Butyricimonas faecalis: one gene and its partner. The protein of the gene in region 1 binds, or shares a complex with, the protein of each later gene. Links are inferred from orthologs where the notes say so. Each region holds a gene or a part of one and is shown on either strand. Other genes may lie near its edges.

The links. Proteins that work in one complex are often made in the same cells at the same time.
Region 2: the proteins of meaB (region 1) and scpA are in contact, whole or in part, in a crystal structure (PDB 8DPB), measured with the Methylorubrum extorquens proteins. The link is inferred for Butyricimonas faecalis from one-to-one orthologs. Residues at the interface, in SOR26638.1 of Methylorubrum extorquens: Arg20, Ala21, Ala24, Arg25, Thr28, Ser32, Arg33, Arg34, His37, Thr98, Gly99, Gly100, Ser101, Ile102, Leu103, Lys106, Thr107, Ala110, Ala113, Ile114, Asp115, Arg116, Ala118, Phe119, Ile120, Arg121, Pro122, Pro124; in SOR27001.1 of Methylorubrum extorquens: Glu577, Glu578, Asn579, Asp580, Gly581, Arg582, Arg583, Arg585, His596, Ala604, Ser605, Ala608, Asp609, Gly611, Phe612, Asp613, Val614, Asp615, Ile616, Gly617, Pro618, Leu619, Glu625, Arg628, Gln629, Val631, Glu632, Asn633, Asp634, Glu661.

What each region holds. Positions count from the first base shown.
Region 1 is NZ_CP032819.1:1,918,852-1,926,957, forward strand. What follows is about bases 2,090-5,001. They hold meaB (methylmalonyl Co-A mutase-associated GTPase MeaB), read left to right. Parts: upstream 2,090-2,945; coding sequence 2,946-4,058; downstream 4,059-5,001. Other genes in these bases: ppdK (pyruvate, phosphate dikinase), read left to right, coding at 2,090-2,731; D8S85_RS08555 (type I restriction enzyme HsdR N-terminal domain-containing protein), read right to left, coding at 4,187-4,630; D8S85_RS08560 (S-adenosylmethionine:tRNA ribosyltransferase-isomerase), read right to left, coding at 4,635-5,001. In the rest of the region: more of ppdK, read left to right, coding at 1-2,089; more of D8S85_RS08560, read right to left, coding at 5,002-5,858; D8S85_RS08565 (AMP nucleosidase), read left to right, coding at 6,002-6,772; D8S85_RS08570 (DUF1573 domain-containing protein), read left to right, coding at 6,810-7,247; preprotein translocase subunit YajC, read left to right, coding at 7,260-7,580; D8S85_RS08580 (CdaR family protein), read left to right, coding at 7,671-8,106. UniProt on the Escherichia coli protein: Binds and hydrolyzes GTP. Likely functions as a G-protein chaperone that assists AdoCbl cofactor delivery to the methylmalonyl-CoA mutase (MCM) ScpA and reactivation of the enzyme during catalysis.
Region 2 is NZ_CP032819.1:2,930,301-2,935,791, forward strand. Bases 2,597-5,491 are described here. They hold scpA (methylmalonyl-CoA mutase), read left to right. Parts: upstream 2,597-2,913; coding sequence 2,914-5,070; downstream 5,071-5,491. Other genes in these bases: mutA (methylmalonyl-CoA mutase small subunit), read left to right, coding at 2,597-2,821; D8S85_RS12625 (RNA polymerase sigma factor), read left to right, coding at 5,249-5,491. Also shown: D8S85_RS12610 (diaminopimelate dehydrogenase), read right to left, coding at 1-604; more of mutA, read left to right, coding at 944-2,596. UniProt on the Escherichia coli protein: Catalyzes the interconversion of succinyl-CoA and methylmalonyl-CoA. Could be part of a pathway that converts succinate to propionate.

The DNA of each region.
Region 1 (8,106 bases):
GAGTACGAAGTACGTTTACACCTTTGGTGACGGAAAAGCAGAAGGAAAAGCAGACATGAGAAACCTGCTAGGTGGTAAAGGCGCCAATCTTGCCGAAATGAATCTCATCGGAGTTCCTGTTCCTGCAGGTTTTACTATTACAACAGAAGTTTGTACCCTTTATAATCAAGAAGGAAGAGACGCTGTCGTAAAATTAATCGAGAATGACGTTAAAGCCGGCATTGCAGCTACAGAAAAGTTAATGAATGCCAAATTTGGATCAAAAGGAGAGGCTTTCCCTCTTTTAGTTTCCGTACGTTCCGGCGCCAGAGTATCCATGCCGGGTATGATGGATACCGTGTTGAACTTGGGAATGAATGATGATGCCGTTAAAATCGTGGCAGAAAAATCAGGTAACGCCAGATTCGCATGGGATTCATACCGTCGTTTCGTACAAATGTATGGAGATGTTGTGATGGGTGTTGCTGCCGGAAAAGGCGAACACAACCCGTTCGAAGTTGAAATTGACAAATTAAAAGCAGAAAAAAATATTTCTAACGACACCGAATTCTCGGCTGAAGACCTGCAAGAACTTGTTCGTCGTTTCAAAATTGTCGTTAAAACCAAAACCGGTAAAGACTTCCCGACCTGCCCGTGGGAGCAATTATGGGGAGCCATCTGCGCCGTGTTCGATTCATGGATGACGGAACGTGCCGTTCTGTATCGTCAGTTGAATCAGATTCCGGAAGAATGGGGTACTGCAGTGAACGTTCAAGCCATGGTTTACGGAAACATGGGTAACAATTCCGCTACCGGAGTTGCTTTCACGCGTGATGCCGCTACCGGAGAAGATATTTTCAACGGAGAGTACCTGATCAACGCCCAGGGAGAAGACGTTGTTGCCGGTATCCGTACCCCGCAGGAGATTACCATTGAGGGATCTCGCCGTTGGGCTAAAATGCAGAATATTTCAGAAGAAGAGCGTGCCGCCAAATATCCTTCATTGGAAGAATCCATGCCAACCGCTTACGCTGAATTAAATGCTGTTCAACAAAAATTGGAAGACTATTTCCACGATATGCAAGACCTTGAATTTACCATCCAAAACGGTAAATTATGGATGTTGCAAACCCGTAACGGGAAACGTACCGGTACGGCTATGGTAAAAATGGCTGTTGACATGCTTGAACAAGGCATGATCAATGAAGAAACCGCACTTCTTCGCCTTGAAGCAGCTAAGCTGGATGAATTACTTCACCCGGTATTCGACAAAGAAGCACAATCCAAAGCAAAAGTATTAACCAAAGGTTTACCGGCATCTCCGGGTGCCGCTTGCGGACGTGTAGTATTCTTTGCTGACGAGGCTGAAGAGTGGAAAAACAGAGGTGAACAAGTAGTATTAGTTCGTTTGGAAACTTCTCCCGAAGATTTACGCGGAATGAATGTTTCCGAAGGAATCCTTACCGCTCGCGGAGGTATGACCTCTCACGCGGCCGTTGTTGCCCGCGGTATGGGTAAATGCTGTGTTTCCGGAGCCGGAGAAATCGTTGTTGATTACCACAAACGTACCTTTACCGTGAAAGGCATTACCATCAACGAAGGCGACTGGATCTCTTTGAATGGTTCTACCGGAGAAGTTTACTTGGGCAAGGTTGCCACAGCGGAAGCCTCTCTGGATCATGATTTCAAAACCATCATGGATTTGGCAGAGAAACACACCCGTATGTACGTAAGAACCAATGCTGACACACCTCGTGATGCCAAAGTAGCACGTGATTTCGGTGCCAAAGGTGTTGGTCTTTGCCGTACAGAACACATGTTCTTCGAGGGAGACCGTATCGATGCAATGCGTGAAATGATTTTGTCTGATACCGTTGAACAACGTCGTATTGCTTTGTCCAAAATCCTTCCGATGCAAAGAAGTGACTTCGAAGGAATCCTTGAGGCTATGGACGGGTTTGGAGTTACCATCCGTTTGTTAGACCCGCCATTACACGAATTCACCCCGAATGAACCGGAATCTCAAAAATACATGGCTGAAAAACTGGGTATTTCAGCAGAAGTTGTTAAAGAAAAAGTGGAGGCTCTACACGAATTCAACCCGATGTTAGGCCACCGTGGTTGCCGTTTAGGTATTACTTACCCAGAAATCACCGAAATGCAGGCCCGTGCCATCATTGAAGCGGCTTGTAACTTGAAACTGAAAGGCTTCAACCCCAAACCGGAAATCATGGTCCCGCTGGTTGGTACCGTGAAAGAATTAAAACAACAAGCGAACATCATCCGTTGCACAGCCGATGTGGTATTCGCAGAAAAAGGAGTGAAAGTAGATTACATGGTAGGAACCATGATCGAAATTCCCCGTGCTGCATTAACCGCAGATCAGATTGCTGAAGTTGCCGAATTCTTCTCATTTGGTACCAACGACTTGACACAAATGACTTTCGGATACTCTCGTGATGACGCTGGTAAATTCTTACCGGAATACATCAAGAAAGGTATCTTGAAGACCGATCCGTTCGCTGTATTGGATCAAGAAGGTGTTGGACAATTAGTTCAAATGGGTGCCCAAAAAGGACGTTCAACCAACAGCAAGTTGAAACTTGGAATCTGTGGAGAACATGGTGGAGAACCCTCTTCCGTGATCTTCTGTGACAAAGTGGGTATGGACTACGTTTCATGTTCACCGTTCCGTGTGCCTATCGCTCGTTTGGCCGCCGCACAGGCTGCCATCATGCATGCGAAAAAATAAAAACAGACATATCAAGGAAATAGCTTGGGAAATTCCCAAGCTATTTTTTTACACGTTATCCAAGTTTCACACCCCATCCGTACAAACACATTTCATCAAGTAACGTGGAACTTATGCTTTAACACTCCTTCTAAAGCAACAAACCATATCACATTTTTACTTGCAACTTCCCCACATTAACCCTATCTTTGTCAAAAGATTAATTTAAAACGCCATGCAACAAAATATAGAACATCCCGAAAATGACGCTTGTTACGAAAGTTTAGCCGTAAATAAAGGCATCGAACAACCGGATCCGGTGAATCCGGCTATTGCAGAAAGACTAAAACATTTAAAGAAAAAAACGCTGACTGCAGATGAATACGTAACCGGGATCTTCCGGGGAGACATCAATATTTTAAGCCAAGCCATCACCCTTGTGGAAAGCGCCCGCATCGACCACCAAGCCATGGCGCAGGAGGTTATTAACCGGTGCCTCCCGAACACGGGCAAATCCGTCCGTATCGGAATCACGGGAGTACCCGGAGCTGGGAAAAGTACCTTCATCGAAGCTTTTGGAAAATTCCTCACGCAAGAGGGGCACAAGATCGCCGTACTGGCCATCGACCCCAGTAGTGAACGTTCAAAAGGAAGCATCCTGGGAGACAAAACCCGCATGGAAGAATTATCATGCGACCCGCATGCCTACATTCGTCCTTCCCCATCAGCAGGCTCTTTAGGTGGCGTCGCTCGCAAAACAAGGGAAGCCATGCTATTATGCGAAGCTGCCGGATTTGATATCATCCTGATCGAAACCGTGGGAGTCGGACAAAGTGAAACCGCCGTACACTCCATGGTCGACTTCTTCCTGCTAGTACAGATTGCCGGTGCGGGAGACGAATTACAAGGAATCAAGCGAGGAATCATGGAGATGGCCGACAGTATCATCATCAACAAAGCAGATGGAAACAACATCACCCGTGCAGAACTCGCTAAAGTTCAGTTACAAAATGCACTTCATCTGTTCCCGCCTCACGAATCCGGCGTAGAACCCAAAGTGATGACCTGTTCCGCCTACGAGAAAACCGGAATAAAAGAAATATGGGAAAACATACTACATTACTGCAGTGAAACCCAACAAAACAAATATTTCGATATCCGTCGCAGTGAACAAGCCAAATATTGGATGTATGAAACCATCGATGAACAACTGAGAAATCGTTTCTATCAAAGTCAAAAAGAACAAATAAAAGAAGCGGAAGAAAAAGTGCAGCACAACGAAGAAAGTTCCTTCGCCGCCGCATTCCGCTTGTTAGACAACTATTTCAAAAAAGACACGCAACTATAATTGCAACAATACAGTCTAAAAAAATTCAACGTCCGCCTCTAGGGTTCCCCATGGCACGTACAAGAACATATTATACCCCCGTCGGCATCGCCCAAGCGATGCCGGGGACATGTTCAATTCATTTAAACTTACCCGCGAAAATTCGGAATCTCAGCTAACATTTGAAATTTTCCATCCCCGGAAATTTCCCCGCAAAAATGCAGACACCCGTTCGTTATCGCGATAAAACGAGCTGCAATAGACAAATTATACTGGAATGCCTGATCAAAAACAACTTGCGACAAGGCCACCGAGGGCGCCTTACACTCCACAATAAGATAAGGAACCGCCTGCCGATCATAACACACCAAATCAAAACGCCGCTTCATGCCACACACTTGAATCTCTTTCTCGACAGCAATCAGCTGGGCAGGATACCCCTTACTCTCGATCAAAAAATGAATAAAATGCTGCCTCACCCACTCTTCCGGAGTCAACACGACATATCTTTTCCGGATAATATCGAAAATCCAGACCTGCCCGTTCTGCTTTTTCACCTTGTACTCGAAAGGAGGTAAGTTCAAACTTTTCACGCGATCACTTTTTATCTTTTCTTACTTTCAACAAACTACTATCCCCATAACTCAAAAAACGGAAATCGTGAGCCAAGGCATAATCATACACTTTGTGCCAATCATCCCCGATAGCCGCCGCTACCAATAATAATAATGTACTCTGCGGCTGATGGAAATTGGTAAACATCGCCGTAATCACCCGGTACGAATAACCGGGAACAATAATAATCGTAGTCTTCGCCTTCAACAACTCGGCATCCCGCTCATCAAACCAGCCCAGCAAAGCCGTCATCGACTCTTTCAACGAATAACCGGAAGGTAAGTCGTAAGCTTCCCACTGTCCCAAGGAATTGAAATTCTCGTCTCCCAAAATTCGTTTCACCCCCATCCAATACAAACTTTCCAGCGTACGGACGGATGTAGTTCCCACGGCAACTATATTTTCCGGATGAGCACGCAAATGCTCCACGACCTCCCGCCGAACGGAAATGTGTTCCGTGTGCATATCGTGTCCCCCGATGGTCTCGCTTTTCACGGGACGAAATGTTCCCGCTCCCACGTGCAAGGTCAACTCCTCGATCGTTATCCCTTTTTCCCGCAAGGCTTTCAACACGGGGATACTGAAATGCAACCCGGCAGTCGGGGCGGCCACCGATCCCTCGTTCTTGGAATACACCGTTTGGTAGCGAATCTTGTCATCCTCTTCCGACTCCCGGTTCAAGTATGGCGGAATCGGGATACGCCCGCAACACTCCAGCACTTCACTGAAACTGGCCGGGGTGTCCCACGTAAATTCCACGATAACATCATTTTCTTCGCGACACTTCAACGTGGCAGCCAACTGATACTCTTTCCCCTCAAACCGGTAATGGCAAAAAATTGTCCCCTCCTTCCATTTCTTCAAGTTTCCGACCATACACTTCCACTCGCACCTCCCGTAAGCAGCAAAACTCTGCACGTAGTCAGAAGGCCGGTAGGGTTCCAAACAGAAAACCTCAATTACAGCTCCCGTAACTTTCTGAAAAAGCATCCGGGCATAAATCACCTTCGTGTTATTAAACACCAACATCTTCCCGGCATCCAGGATTTCCGGCACCTCGTAAAAATGCCTCTCTTCAATCCTGCCCTCCTCATAAATCAACAACTTCGACGCCTCCCGATTTTCCAAGGGAAACTTGGCAATCCGCTCGTCGGGCAAATCATACGTGTAATCCTCAATCCTAATTTCTTTTAGCTTCTCTACCATGTCTCGAGAATTTTCGATGGCCATTTTTTTTGTCATTCGGCAATAATATCTTACTTTTAAGGCTGCAAAAATAATGATAAATAACGAAAAATAGGAAATGAGATATTCCATTCTCAAATTTTCCGACCGACAACATGATGAACATGAAAACAAAAAAAGATATTGTGGAGGATTGGTTACCCCGGTACACGGGACGGGCTTTGGAAGATTTTTCAAAACATATCATCCTCACCAACTTTGATTACTACCTGGAACTATTCGCAGAAAAATTCAACGCACCCATCATCGGGGAGGATAAAAACATGCCCAATGTCTCGCACGACGGGATCACCATGATCAATTTCGGAATGGGCAGTGCTAACGCTGCCACCGTTTTGGACTTACTTTCCGCCATCGAACCGGAAGCCGTACTATTCATCGGGAAATGCGGGGGACTGAAAGCCAAGCACCATGAAGGGGACTACATCCTTCCCATTGCCGCCATCAAAGGAGAGGGAACATCCAACGACTACATGCCCAAAGAAGTCCCTGCCCTACCCTCTTTCAGCGTCCAGAAAGCCTGTTCAAAAATCATCACAAACCATGACAGGCAATACTACACGGGAGTCGTGTACACCACCAACAGACGAGTATGGGAATTCGACGAGAATTTCAAAGAATACCTGATAAAAACACGCGCCTTGGCCGTGGACATGGAAACCGCAACGATATTCACCGTCGGATTCGCCAACCGCATACCGACGGGAGCCTTACTCCTGATATCCGACAGACCCATGATCTCCGACGGTATAAAAACATCAGAATCAGATAAAATCGTCACGCAAAACTTCGTCCGGCAACACCTCGACATCGGCATTGAAACCATGCAATACATCAAGGATAAAAATTATTCCATGAGGCATCTCATTTTTTAAATATTATGTCGTATTTTCGTTGTCAAATTAATTGCATATGCTGAAGGGACTATTTTACATCTTTTTAGGAATCATGCTGGCCTGCTCATGTGACAGCAAAAGTAAAAAACAAAACGAACAGGAAGCAAACACCCCCACCAACGTGAATGATTCCAACGCCATTGCCAAAATTGAATTTCCCCAAAAATCATTCAACTTTGGCGACCTGCAAGAAGGAGAAATCGTCTCGCACACGTTCCATTTCAAAAACACGGGCACCAAAAGCCTTGTCATTCACAACGTGGAAGCCAGTTGCGGTTGCACCACCCCCAAGTATGACAAAAAACCGATTCCTCCCGGAGGAGAAGGAAAAATCGAAGTTGAATTTAACTCTTCGGGCAGATATGGTAAACAATACAAAGTAATTAATATCTTTGCAAACGTTCCGGAAAAAGTGATTGAACTAAAAATAATCGCAAATATCAAGAATAAATAAAAAAGTAAAATTATGAACACAATTTTCATGTTAACATTACAACAAACGGCTACACAAGGTAATGCATTCATGCAATTCTTACCTCTTATATTAATTGTCATCGTATTCTGGTTCTTCATGATCAGACCCCAGATGAAAAGACAAAAAGAATTGAAAAAATACCGGGATGAGTTGAAAAAAGGCGACAAAGTCATGACTACCGGCGGTATCTTCGGGAAAATTGTCGAGATCAACGACTTTACCGTTATCATTGAAGTAGAAAGTCAAGCCAGATTAAAAGTAAGCAAGGAAGCCATCGTGAAAGACATGACGGACGTTCCGGCTAGCAAATAATTTTAGTTACAGGTTACAAGTTCTCCGGTTACAAATTTCGTTCTTTGTACCTTGCAACTTGTAACCTGCAACTTGTAACTCTTCCAGCCTATGCGTGGTCTTATCGGTAAAATACTCGGTTATTTCGGTTCATCCCAAGAACTGCACATCAAGCGTAACGTGATCACATACGGTGTCTGCGTTATCATCGCAACCGTCCTGTGGTTTCTAAACGCGCTGAACAAAGAGTACACCACGGAAATTTCTTACCCGATAAAGTACACGGAACTTCCCAAGGGAAAACTACTTGTTTCCGAGCCGCCGAAAGAAATGACATTAACAATAAAGGCGCACGGCTTCGCCCTACTGCGTTACAGCATCAGCACCTCCTTCTTACCCATCGTCCTCAACGTAAACTCGTTGTTGGACAAAAAAGACCTGCTGGAATACACCATAAACACGTCCGAGATAAAAGACCGCATCACCACCCAGTTGAACACGGACATACAGCTAATATCCATCAAACCGGAGAGCATCACATTTAAAT
Region 2 (5,491 bases), 1.0 Mb from region 1 along the record:
CGGTTTTGATAGCCTCCGCCACTTGTTTAAAATCGTACCCCTCTTTCAGTTCCACATAGACCATCCGGCGATGGATTCCCGTACCTAGCGGGATTGTCATGGACAACGCAGCTTTCACGCCTTCAACGGCCTTCACGGCAACCGTGTGTCCCATGCTCATGCCGGGACCGAAATTCGTATAAGTAATCCCTTTGGGGGCACAAGCCTCTAACAAAGCACGAACGACAGAATCACTTCCCGGGTCCCATCCCGCGGAGATAACAGATACTTTTCCATGCTTTTTAGCAATCTCTCCCAGACGTTTATGCAAACCGGAAATCTCCGTGTGAATATCAAAACTATCCACCGTGTTAATCCCCATAGCCAGAATTTTCGAGGCATACGACTCCACACTACGGGTCGGTGTACACAAAATTGCCACATCTACATCCTTGATTTGAGCAATATCCGACACGACAATATAGTCCTTCAATTCAGCCGGCACGTTCGTTGCGTCCCGACGTACTACTCCTGCTACTTCAAAGTCGGGGGCAGTTTGCAGTGCTTCAAGCACATACTTGCCAATATTCCCATACCCGACAATGGCTGCTCTAATTTTTTTCATCTGTTTTTTGCTTTTTAAATTAACATTGCAAATTACGAAATAAAATTTTTTTTGACAAAATACAAACACATCATTTCCATCCATTTGTTAAACTTTCAACACCTATTTCTCCATCATATCAAAATACAACATCATTTACTCCATCCATCCTTTCACTTTAGCTATATCCGTTATGCCAAGCTAAAAAACGCCCCTTTCACAAAACTCTTAAAAAGACTTATATTCTCATCCAAGCGATGAAATAAAGAAGAATTTCTTTTTTTTATTGTCAAAAACGGCTAATTTTGCTTTTCGTTTTTAATAACAAACAGTTACAGAATAAATACATAAAAATCTATTATGGCAGAGAATGTAAACGAAAAGCTTTTCAGTGAATTTGCGCCCAACACGACTCAAGAGTGGAAGGACAAAGTCATTGCAGACCTAAAAGGGGCTGACTTCGATAAAAAGCTGGTTTGGAGAACAAACGAGGGATTCAACGTGCAACCGATGTACCGGTTGGAGAATATGAAAGACCTCAAGAATTTAGAGTGCTTCCCGGGAGAATATCCTTTCGTGAGAGGTAACAAGAAAAACAACAACGAATGGTTCGTTCGTCAAGACATCGTGGTAGAGGATGTGGTTGAAGCGAACAAGAAAGCGTTGGATGTTCTGAACAAGGGTGTTGACTCGCTCGGGTTCGTGCTTTCAAATTGCAAGAACTTCACGAAAGCCGATATGGCCGCCTTGTTGAAAGACATTTGCTTGGAATGTATCGAGATTAACTTCGTTGTATGCTGCAACAAAGCTGCCATCTTGAACATGTTCAAAGAGTACGTTGCAGAGAAAGGATTCAACCCTGAAAAAATACAGGGAGGTATAAATATCGATCCGATCAGCAAACTTGTTTTAGAAGGAAAATTCTGTGACCCGAATCCATTCAACGTGGTTAAGGAAACAACGGAAAGCTCTGCCGAAATGAAAAACTTCAAGACGATTGAGGTAGGTGGATACGTTTTCAATAATTCCGGAGCATCCATCGTTCAGGAATTAGGATTCAGTTTGGCTGCTGGAGTAGAATACCTTGATAAATTAACCGATGCAGGTATGGACGTGAAGGACATCGCTCCTCGTATGCGTTTCCACTTCGCTACCGGTTCCAAATATTTCATAGAGATTGCCAAATTAAGAGCAGCTCGTTACTTGTGGGCACACATCGTGAAAGCTTACAATCCTTGCTGTGACTGCGTTTGCAAAATGAATATTCACGCGGAAACATCAGAATGGAACAAGACGGTTTACGACCCGAACGTGAACATGCTTCGTACTCAAACGGAAACCATGTCCGCAACGATCGGTGGTGTTGACTCGTTCACGGTTCACCCGTATGATGATATCTTCGAAAAAACCAATGATTTTTCTGAAAGAATCGCTCGTAACCAACAATTATTGTTGAAAGAAGAATCACACTTCGACAAGATCGTTGACCCTGCCGGAGGTTCATATTATATCGAGGAATTAACCCAATTCATCGCCGAGGCTGCTTGGAAACTCTTCTTGGAAGTACAGGAACAAGGCGGTATGGTAAAAGCACTTGAATCAGGATTCGTACAAGCTGCCGTGAAAGCTACTGCACAGAAGAGAGATCAGGATATCGCTAACCGGAAAGAAAACTTCTTGGGTACGAACCAATTCCCGAATTTCAACGAAAAAATGGATAAAGAGCTTTGCGCTTGCATCCTAGAGCCGGAAGACAAAACCGCTCCCGACGCTGTTATTGAAACGTTGAAACCCTACCGTGGAACCCAGGCTTTCGAGGCTATGCGTATCAGAACCGATATGTTCACGAAAGAACAAGGTCGTCGCCCGGTTGTTTACATGTTCCCGATGGGTAATTTGGCTATGCGTAAAGCAAGAGCCCAATTCGCTTGCAACTTCTTCGCTTGCGCCGGATTCCAAGTAATGGATAACAATGGTTTCAAAACGGTTGAAGAAGGAGCTAAAGCCTGCATGGACAACAAAGCCGATATCGTGGTTATCTGTAGCTCGGATGACGAATACGCTACAATCGCTCCGGAAGTATATGCAGCAATGAAAGACAAAGCAATCATCGTTGTTGCCGGTAACCCGGAATGCAGACCCCAACTGGAAGAAATCGGTATCAAGAACTATGTTCACGTGAAATGTAACGTGTTGGAAGACTTGAAAGCATACCAACAAAAATTGGGAATTAAGTAATTGACGATTTTAGATTAACGATTTTAGATTAACGGACAAAACCGAAAACATCAAGAATCATAAATCAAAAATCATAAATCAAAAATTGAAAGATGAAACCAAATTTCAAAGATATAAATATCAAGTCAACAGAAAAAGCTACCACTACTGCTACAGAGTGGGAAAAAGCGAATCATATCGAGAAGAACTGGTTGACACCCGAGCTAATACCGGTAAAACCCGTGTACACGGCTGAAGATTTAAAAGGGATGGAACATTTGGATTACGTTGCCGGTATCCCTCCCTATTTACGTGGTCCCTATTCAGGAATGTACCCTATGCGTCCGTGGACAATCCGTCAGTATGCCGGATTCTCTACCGCTGAAGAATCGAATGCATTCTATCGTCGTAACTTGGCTGCCGGACAGAAAGGTTTGTCCGTGGCATTCGACTTGGCTACCCACCGCGGATATGACTCTGATCACCCGCGTGTAATCGGTGACGTGGGTAAAGCCGGAGTTGCCGTAGACTCTATCATGGATATGAAGATTTTGTTCGATCAAATTCCATTGGACAAGATGTCTGTATCCATGACGATGAATGGTGCCGTACTTCCTATCTTGGCATTCTATATTGTTGCCGGACTAGAACAAGGTGCTACTCTAGACCAATTACAAGGAACGATCCAGAACGATATCTTGAAAGAGTTCATGGTGCGTAACACTTATATCTACCCGCCGAAGTTCTCTATGAAGATCATCGCTGACATCTTCGAATATACTTCCAAGAATATGCCGAAGTTCAACTCAATCTCTATCTCTGGATACCACATGCAAGAAGCAGGTGCTACCGCTGATATCGAGTTGGCATACACTTTGGCCGACGGTTTGGAATATTTACGTGCCGGAGTTAATGCAGGAATGGACATTGACGCATTCGCTCCCCGTTTGTCATTCTTCTGGGCTATCGGTATGAACCATTTCATGGAAATCGCCAAGATGAGAGCCGGACGTTTGTTGTGGGCTAAGATCGTTAAACAATTCAACCCGAAAAACCCGAAATCTTTGGCATTGCGTACTCACAGCCAGACTTCAGGTTGGTCATTGACCGAGCAGGATCCGTTCAACAACGTGGGTCGTACTTGTATCGAGGCCATGGGTGCTGCCTTGGGGCATACGCAATCATTGCATACCAACGCATTGGATGAGGCTATCGCTCTTCCGACAGACTTCTCCGCTCGTATCGCTCGTAATACCCAGATCTATATCCAGGATGAAACAACCGTATGTAAATCCATCGACCCGTGGGGAGGTTCTTACTATGTTGAGAGCTTGACTAAAGAGTTGGTAGAAAAAGCATGGGCCCACATCCAGGAGATCGAGAAATTGGGTGGGATGGCTAAAGCGATCGAATCCGGTATTCCGAAATTACGTATCGAAGAAGCTGCCGCTCGTACACAAGCTCGTATTGATAGTGGCGAACAAACAATCGTGGGTACAAACAAATATCGTCTGGAGAAAGAAGATCCGATCGACATTCTTGAAGTGGACAACACGGCAGTACGTGAGGCTCAGATCCGTCGTTTGCACGAATTGAAAGCTAACCGTAACCAAGCTGAAGTTGACGCTGCATTGGAAGCCATTACCCGTTGTGCTGAAACCGGCGAGGGTAACTTGTTGGAATTGGCAGTCGACGCAGCCAAGAAGAGAGCTTCTTTGGGAGAAATCTCTTATGCATGTGAAAAAGTTGTAGGACGTTATAAAGCAGTTATCAGAACCGTGAGCGGAGTATATTCTAGCATTGCCAAGGAAGACGAAGACTTCCAGAAAGCAAAACAATTGGCTGACCAATTTGCAGAAATGACAGGACGTCGTCCGCGTATCATGATCGCTAAAATGGGTCAGGACGGACACGACCGTGGAGCTAAAGTTGTTGCCACCGGTTATGCAGACCTCGGCTTCGACGTGGATATGGGACCGTTGTTCCAAACCCCGGAAGAAACCGCAAAACAAGCCGTTGAAAACGACGTACATGTTGTCGGAGTATCTTCTCTGGCAGCCGGACACAAAACGCTTGTACCTGCCGTTATCGCAGAATTAAAGAAATTGGGACGTGAAGACATCCTCGTTTACGTGGGTGGTGTTATTCCTCACCAAGATTATCAATTCTTGTTCGATGCAGGGGCTGTCGCCGTATTCGGTCCCGGAACCAAGGTATCCAAGAGTGCAATCCAAATTCTTGAAATTTTGATTGACTTGGCTAAGAAATAATCAAATGCATTAAGCAAAAGAAGGGAGTTCACAAGACTCCCTTTTTTGCTAAAAACTCTTATTCTACACCTATCCACGAAATTATTTTTCTGAAAACCATTATAATTTCTCGTTTCCCTCATTCAAAATTTGTAAACACATTGAATTTCTGTATATTTGCCACTATAAAAAAGTGTCCATGAATTCATCCGAATCCATATTAGACTTATTCAAAAAAGACGAAAATAGGGCATTTCAGCTACTTTTCAATCGATATTATGATAACTTATTGCTATATTGTTATCATATCTCGGGCAACTTGGAAGCAGCGGAAGATATTGTACAAGATTGTTTTATCAACTTATGGAATAGTAAAAGACTCGTTTCTTTCACCGGAGATTTAGACCGTTTTATTTTTAAAATGATTAAAAACCGTTCCCTT